2 regions of the Microbacterium sp. DWRC1-3 genome follow, and region 1 is predicted to be linked to the other one. Evidence: riboswitches for the same ligand, from Rfam matches in the RefSeq annotation. Region 1 holds a riboswitch; the other holds the start of a gene.
The links. A riboswitch is a leader RNA that binds a small molecule or an ion and turns the genes downstream of it on or off. The one in region 1 is predicted to bind thiamine pyrophosphate.
Positions count from the first base shown of each region.

Region 1 (4,078 bases):
CACTCACGCCGTGCGCGGGGGTAAGCCATGAAGCGTGCAGCTCGAGTTCGCCCACGATCGAGCCGCGGGCGGAGTCCGCCCAGAAGGCCTGCTCGTCGGATGTCGGTGCCAGCCGGGCCGCCTCGGCGAGCACACGCGCGTACTCCCGCAGATACAGGGCGTCCTGCGCGAGGTAGAACAGGAACGGCGCGCGCTCCAGCGTCCCGTCGGCGAGCGCGCGGATGAACGGCAGCTCCTCGATCCCCGTACGGATCGCGGCGATGCCCCGCCACCATTCCGTGGCGACCTCGCCCGCCGCGGGTCGGGTCTCGGCTCCCCCACGTTCCCAGAGTCCGGCGAAGTGGTTGATCGGCCCGTGTCCACGACCCACGCGCAGTGCGTCTCCTGCGCGCAGGGACTCGCGGAGCCAGTCCCGCGCGGCGCTGACGGCATCTCCGGGCTCTTCGCCACGAGCGAGCAGGGTCGCGAGCGCGGACGACAGCGAGCAGCCGGTGCCGTGCGTGTTCCGGGTCGGGATCCGGGGAGCGATGAACTCCTGGCGCAGCCCTCGCCGCGCATCGACCAGCGCATCGGGGGCCTCGTCGCCGGGAAGGTGGCCACCCTTGACGAGCACGGCTGCTCCCACCTCGGCGGAGAGCTGCTCGGCCGCGGAGATCGCGTCGTTCCAGTCGGCGAGGTCGCGCCCGGCGAGCACCGCCAGCTCGGCGAGGTTCGGGGTCACGAGCGTCGACAGTGCGAGGAGATCGCGCAGCGCCCGTTCGGCGTCCGGATCCAGCAGTCGGTCCCCCGAGGTCGCCACCATCACGGGATCGAGCACGACGACGGGCGGACGCACGGCGTCGAGCCAGGCTCCCACCGCGCGGATGACGTCGGCGTCGGCCAGCATCCCGATCTTCACGGCATCGATCACGATGTCGTCCGAGACCGCGTCGAGCTGCGCGCGGAGGAACTCCACGGGCGGAACGTGCACCGCTCGCACTCCCCGCGTGTTCTGCGCGGTCAGCGCCGTGAGCACGGCCATGCCGTATCCGCCGTTGGCGGCGATGGACTTGAGGTCGGCCTGGACGCCCGCGCCTCCCGAGGGGTCGCTTCCGGCGATGCTGAGCACCCTCGGGACGGAGCCGCTGAGCCAGCGTCGCCGGAACTGCCGGGCGGTGGTGGCGGGATCGTCGGCGGCACACAGCGCCGAGACCACGGCGAGCCCCGCCGCACCGGCCTCACGAAGGGCCTCGGTGTCATCCATGCCGACCCCGCCGATCGCCACGCACGGCAGCGCGCTTCGCGACACGAGGCCGCGAAAGCCCTCCACGCCGAGAGGGGCAGGGTGATCCGGTTTGGTGGTGGTCGGTCGGATCACCCCGACGCCCAGGTAGTCGACCGTGCCGGAGGGCAGAGCATCGACCGCGTCGAGGTGCGCCGGGCTGTTCGCGGTGAGGCCGATCAGAGCCTCCGGTCCGAGTACCTCGCGTGCACGCAGCACCGAGGCATCATCCTGTCCGAGATGCACGCCGTCGACCCGTGCGCCGCGCTCGCGAGCGGCCACGGCGGCATCCAACCGATCGTTCACGACCAGAAGAGCGCGGCCGTCGATCGCCTGCGACAGCGCCAGCAGCTGATCGACCGTCTCGGCGTCGCTTGCGTCCTTGTCGCGAAGCTGCACGATGCGCACGCCGCCCTCGACCGCGCGGCGGACGGTCTCGACGACGCCACGGTCTCCGCAGAGCGTCGCGTCGGTGACGAGGTAGAGCGAGAGATCGGCGTTCACAGGGCACCGCCTTCGACGCGTGCAGCGGCTCGGATGTCGTCGGCGCCCACCGCGGCGAGCGCATCCAGCAGGGCGACGGCGAAGCTGCCGGGCCCTGCCGATACCGCCGCCGCTCGTTCCGCCGCGATCGTGTAGACCAGGCTCGCCGAGGCCACGGCGCTGAGCGCGTCATGCGTCGTCGCTCTGGCCGCTCCGAGGAAGGCGGCCATCACCGCACCGAGAGCGCAGCCTCCGCCGGTCACTCGGGTCAGCAGTTCGTGACCGTTGGACACGCGCAGCACCCGCTCCCCGTCGGTGATGAGGTCGATCGGCCCCGAGACCGCGACGACGCCGCCCGTGCTCCGAGCCAGCGAGAGGGCTGCATCGGCCGCGGAGTCTGTGCTGTCGGTGGCATCCACCCCGCGACCGCCCGCGCTCAGCCCCGCGAGGGCCAGGATCTCGGAGGCGTTGCCGCGGATCGCGGTGGGGCGGTGCCCGACGAGCTGATGGGCGAGTGCGGTGCGAACCGGGAGCGCGCCGATCGCGACCGGGTCGAGCACCCAGGGCGTGCCGGACGCGACGGCACCGGCGACGGCCTCCAGAGTGGCCGCGCGCTGTTCGGGCGTGGGTGTCCCCAGGTTGATCAGCACCCCGGAGGCGATGCCGGCGAACATCCCCGCCTCATCGACGATGTCGACCATCGCGGGAGCGGCACCGAGAGCCAGCAGGACGTTGGCGGTGAACCCGGTGACGACCGCGTTGGTGATGCAGTGCGTCAACGGGGGCGCTTCTCGCAGCACCCCCAGCAGGGTCGCGGCATCGCCGGCGAGGTCGTGGGTGGTTTCAGGACGCAGAAGATCGCTCATCGCGACATCCCTTCGCTAGTACGAACTAGATCAGGTTCGACGGGTCTGTTCTCAGCCGCGGATTGCGGCACCCCGTGTCACTGCTCGCAGTCTAGCGATCGGCCAGCAGAGCCTTCTCCTGCGCCCGCGTGAGTCCGGCCCGGCGCTCCCTGTCCACGCCGCGCACCCGTTCGTCGGCGACGACGCGTCGAGCGGTGTCGGCGAGGGGGCGCAGGTGTCCCCCGCTGTCGTGGAATGCGCTGTTCGAGCGGGTCATGAAGCCGGACATCTCGGGAGGAAGCCACAGCGGAAGCGAGAGCGGACCGGCCCAGTGCGCGACGCCGTGTGCTCGCAGCCACTCCTCGTCGGCGACCACCGTCTCCCCGGTGTGCCCTGCCTCCTCGCGCACGGTCTGCAGCAGTTCGGCGAGGGGATGCTCGTCCCCGATCGCGTTGACCACCCCGCTCCGCGTGGCGGCGACGATGTAGGCGGCCACGTCGTCGACGTCGATCACCTGCGCACTGCGCCTCTCGAGCGGAGGCAGCAGCACGGGCTCCTCCCCGGCTCGGGAGAATGCCGCAGCCCAGTACCCGAAGCGGTCGCTGGGGTCGCCGTCCCCGACGATGAGTCCGGGTCGCACGATGAACGCGCGATCCCCCAGCATAGTGACGGCGTCTTCGGCCGCCGCCTTCTGCGGGCCGTACTCGTACTCGTCGCCGGGGCGGGCGGCAGGATGCCGCGGCGCCGATTCATCGGCGCCGACCGTGGCATCATCGGCGTACACCGAGAGGGAGGACACGTACGTCCATCGCGCCGTGCGGTCTCCGAGAGCCTCGACCGCTGCCACGACGTGCGCGGCCTGAGAGGAGATGTCGACGACGTGATCCCAGTCCTTCCGCGCGAGCGCGGCGTAGATCCCAGGGTCGTCACGGTCGCCGGTCACGAGCACCGCTCCTGCCGGCGCGAGGCGCTCGCCCCGGGCCAGACATGTCACGGCCGCTCCGGACTCGAGCCACCTCCGGGCGATCCGCCCGGAAAGCCACCCCGTCCCGCCGAGGATCAGAACATTCGTCATGGCTCCATGCCACCAGCAACCGCTGCGGGAGGGAAGCCCTCTCCGCTCAGGGCAGAGGGCCCCCTCCGGGACAGCGCATCGCTCAGTCGCGGAGCGCTGCTCCGAATCGCTGCGCGGCGACGTCGACACCCGCGAGCTTGGCCGCGGTGGCCTCGGCCGCCGTCAGGGTGCGATCGTCGGCGCGGAATCGCAGAGCGAAGGTGAGGCTCTTGGAACCCTCCGGCACGCCGTCTCCGCGATAGTCGTCCACGAGACGCACCGACTCCAACAGTGCACCGGCTCCCTCGGCGAGGGCGGCCTGCACATCTGCGGCCGGAACTTCGGCGGGCAGTGTGAGCGAGACGTCCTGCGTGGCGGCGGGGAACGTCGACAGCGATGCGGCGACGACGCGACCACCGGCGAGCGACAGGATGC
Region 1 covers NZ_JAFCUS010000002.1:993,528-997,605, reverse strand. Annotated here, with positions in the region: gene ACP699_RS17480 (bifunctional hydroxymethylpyrimidine kinase/phosphomethylpyrimidine kinase) at 1-1,765, opposite strand, end outside; gene thiM (hydroxyethylthiazole kinase) at 1,762-2,610, opposite strand; TPP riboswitch at 2,601-2,695, opposite strand; gene ACP699_RS17470 (NAD-dependent epimerase/dehydratase family protein) at 2,702-3,664, opposite strand; gene pheT (phenylalanine--tRNA ligase subunit beta) at 3,747-4,078, opposite strand, start outside.

Region 2 (4,078 bases), on a different contig from region 1:
CCCACCGCGTCGTCCTGCTCACGCTCGTCGCCGAGGGCGAAGTCCGCCGTGGCCGTGGCGGTCGCTGCGTTCCAGAGCACCACGTCGGCGTCGGATTCGGTGATGACGTCGACCTTCTCACCCCAGGGGGTCGTGACCTGACCGACGACCGTGTTCTTCGCGACGGCCGGGGCCTGAGCTTCCAGCGCGGCTTCCGCCTCGGTGAACAGGGAGCGGGTGAGGGCGAGTCGCTGGTCGTTGCCGGCCTGGTTCAGGGCCGCGGCGTAGAGGTGCACGGTCGTGTCGCCGATGATCACATCCTTCGCGGTGAGCAGGTTCCAGCCCACGAGCGTGCCGGTCTTGATGCCCACGACACCGGGGTCGTCGAGCATTCCGTTCGTGTTCACGACGGTGCCGGCACCCGGAAGATCGACCGACCTGGTCCCCACGATCTCTGCGAACACCGGGTTCTGCATGGCGCGCTCACCGAGGGCGATCAGGGCCTCGGGAGTGGCGACGTTGCGTTCGTCGAAGCCCGACGGCGTCACCACGGTGATGCCGGTGAGCCCGCGTTCTCGCAGCCAGACCTCTGCGGCACGGGCGAACTCGCGATCGGAACCCCAGATCTCGGTTGCCAGGCGGTCGATGTAGTTGTTCGCCGAGCCCATGAGCGTGCCCTGCAGCAGCTGATACTCCGTCAGAACGCCGCCGATCGGCACATCGAGGGCGGACTGGTCGCTGCGGCGGTAGTCCCAGTACTTCACGCTGTCGGCGCGGGTGAACGAGAACTCGGGGCCCTGCTCGCCGAGCGCGAGCGGCATCCGGTCGAGCACCATCAGGCTGCTCACCACCTTGGTGATGCTCGCGATGCTCACCGCATCGGGGACCGATGCCGCGGTGCCCATGCCGGCGATCCCCACGGCGCCGGCGCCCTCGGTCGGCCAGGTGACCGTGGCAGCGGCGGCGGGCGTCGTCGCGAACTCGACCGACTGCACCGTGGGCGGCACCTCGTGCAACGGCCACAGCAGCGTGGTGCCGGCGTACACGGCGACGATGCCGACGAGCGTGGCCAGAGGCACCAGGATTCCGGGGCGGGCGATGGCCGGACGAAGACGCGCCCCCCGCAGCAGGCCGTCCGTCGGTTCGGCTTCCGACGTCTCGTCGAGAGTCGCGGCATCGGTGCCGGCGGCGACCGTCGCGGTGTCCACCCAGGTCAGAGCTGTGGCGGTGGTGGTGTCATCCGCCCACCGGGGTGACGCGCCGTCCAGCAGGGCGAGGGCGTCGTCAGAGGTCTCTGCGGCGATGGGCTCGCGAGGAACGAAAGGCGGCTTGGTCAGGGCGGGGGTCGCCGGTTCCGGCGACACCACCGGCTCCGGCGGCACGACGGGATCCGGCGCGACCACCGGTTCCGGCGGCACGACGGGATCCGGCGCGACCACCGGCTCCGCGGCGAGCGCGGGTGTCGACGTCTGCTCGGCCGTCAGCACCGAACCGGCTGCCGCAGCATCGACAGGTCCGGAGGGGGAGGCGTTCGCCGGGCCGTCGTCGCCGACGACGCCCGTCGCCTCGTCGGCGGGATCTGAAGCGGTCACTCGTTTACGGTACCCAATCCCGGGCGAGTTCCGCGGTGCGCGGCCTTGTCGCCGTGCGGGTGTCGCCGGCGGTAGGATCGTCAGCACAACCACGGGAGTCCGGCGAGCCGGGCTGAGAGGGAGCGAATCGCGCTTCGACCGTCGAACCTGATCTGGGTCATGCCAGCGCAGGGAGGAGTTCAGATGAGTACGTCCACGTCCACATCCGCGACCGCGAAGACGCAGGGGAACACCCCGGGCCGGAGCTACCTGCGCTGGCGGATCGTCGACATCGTCGTCGCCAGCGTCCTCGGAGTCGCAGCCGGCTTGATCTTCCTGGCCTGGAACGTCGGGTACCTCGGGCCGAAGGCCCTGCTCGAGCCGCTGCTGCCGGGCATCCAGGGGCTCCTCGACGGCCCGTGGCTCTTCGCCGGCGTGCTCGGCGGACTCATCATCCGCAAGGCCGGGGCGGCGATCTACGTCGAGCTACTCGCGGCGGTCGTCTCGGCGCTCATCGGCAACCAGTGGGGCGGGTTCCTCACCCTCGAGGCCGGACTCGTGCAGGGGCTCGGCGCCGAGCTGGTCTTCCTGCTCTTCTTCTACCGCCGCTGGTCGCTGCCCGTCGCGATCCTCGCGGGAGCCGGTGCCGCCCTTGCCGGTGGCATCAACAATCTCGTGCTCTGGTACGCCGGCTCCGGCCCCGCCTTCACCATCATCTACCTGATCAGCACGGTCATCTCGGGTGCCGTCATCGCAGGTGCTCTGTCCTGGGTGCTGGCGCGCGGAATCGCCGCGACCGGGGCCCTGGACCGGTTCGGCTCCGGGCGCGAGGCGCGCGTCCGCGTCTGATGTCGGCCGATCAGACGGCCCCCGCCGCCGTCGAGGCCCGCGGCTGGGGGTGGCGTCACGCGAGTCGCCTCGCCTGGGCGCTGCGCGACATCTCCTTCCGCATCGAGCCCGGTGAGCGTGTGCTCGTGCTCGGCGCGTCGGGTGCGGGCAAGTCGACCCTGCTGCACGGCCTCGCCGGCGTGCTCGGGGGTGAGGAAGAGGGCGAGAGCGAGGGCACGCTGATCGTCGACGGCGCTCCTGCCGTGGCCACCCGCGGACGTGCGGGGCTCGTGCTGCAGGACCCCGACTCCCAGGTGATCCTCGCGCGAGTGGGCGACGACGTGGCGTTCGGCTGCGAGAACCTCGGAGTGCCGCGAGCGCAGATCTGGCCGCGGGTGGAGGCGGCCCTGGATGCCGTCGGCCTCGATGTGCCGCTCGGGCATCCGACCAAGGCCCTGTCCGGTGGGCAGAAGCAGCGGCTGGCGCTCGCCGGGGTGCTGGCGATGGGGCCGGGTCTGGTGCTGCTCGATGAACCGACGGCGAATCTCGATCCCGCCGGGGTCATCGAGGTGCGCGATGCCGTGGAGCGGATGTTGCAGGCTCAGCCGTCGACGCTCATCGTCGTCGAGCACCGCCTCGAGGTCTGGTTGCCGCTCATCACGCGCGTGATCGTGATCGGGAGCGGCGGTGTGGTCGCCGACGGTGCACCGGCGGAAGTCCTCGGAGTCCGTGGTGCGCAGCTGGCCGCGGACGGCGTCTGGGTGCCGGGGCATCCTCCCGCCGCGCCGCCGCCCCCGCTCTGGCCGCCAGGGGCAGGGGAGACCCTGCTCTCGGCGCGCGACCTGGCCGTCGCCCGCGTCAAGGGGCGTCCTGTCGCCACCGGTATCGACCTCGATGTGCACGCGGGGGAAGCGCTCGCGATCACCGGGCCCAACGGGGCGGGCAAGTCCACGCTCGGTCTGACCCTCGCCGGGCTCCTGCCTCCAGCGAGTGGCGCGGTCGAGGCATCCACGCTCCTCGCGAACGGTGCGGTGTCCGCGCCGATCCGCTGGAGTTCACGGGATCTGCTGACCCGCATCGGCATGGTGTTCCAGGAGCCGGAGCATCAGCTGCTCGCGAAGACCGTGCGCGAGGAACTGGCCGTCGGGCCGCGGGCGCTCGGCATGACCGACGACGAGATCACCGCTCGCAGCGACGAGCTGCTCGCCCGTCTGCGCCTCGCCCACCTCGCCGCCGCCAACCCGTACACGCTCTCCGGCGGTGAGAAGCGCCGGCTCACGGTGGCCGCAGCCATCGCGACCAGACCGCGCGTGCTCGTGCTCGACGAGCCCACCTTCGGGCAGGACGCCCGCACCTGGGCCGAACTCGTCGCCATGCTCGCCGCGCTCCGAGACGAGGGTGCGGCCATCGTCACGATCACGCACGACCTCGAAGTCGTGCGCGCCCTGCACGCCGCGCGGTTCGAGCTGGGGGGTGCGTCATGAGCCTTCTCGAGACACGGGCACGCACCGGAGCGCTCGCCACGGTCAACCCGGTGGCCAAGCTCGGGGTGAGCGCGCTCATCGCGGTACCCCTGATCCTGACTCTCGATCCGGTCTCGGCCTCCGTCGCCCTCGCCCTGGAGTTCGTGCTGTTCCTGTTCGCCGGGATCGGCTGGCGCGAGTTCTGGGTGCGGACCTGGCCGGTGTGGCTCGCAGCGC
Region 2 covers NZ_JAFCUS010000001.1:1,943,728-1,947,805, reverse strand. Annotated here, with positions in the region: gene ACP699_RS09465 (D-alanyl-D-alanine carboxypeptidase family protein) at 1-1,571, opposite strand, end outside; TPP riboswitch at 1,653-1,764, shown strand; gene ACP699_RS09460 (ECF transporter S component) at 1,755-2,399, shown strand; gene ACP699_RS09455 (ABC transporter ATP-binding protein) at 2,399-3,862, shown strand; gene ACP699_RS09450 (energy-coupling factor transporter transmembrane component T family protein) at 3,859-4,078, shown strand, end outside.
Region 2: linked by a shared signal. The riboswitch ahead of ACP699_RS09460 (ECF transporter S component) and the one ahead of thiM (hydroxyethylthiazole kinase) in region 1 are both predicted to bind thiamine pyrophosphate.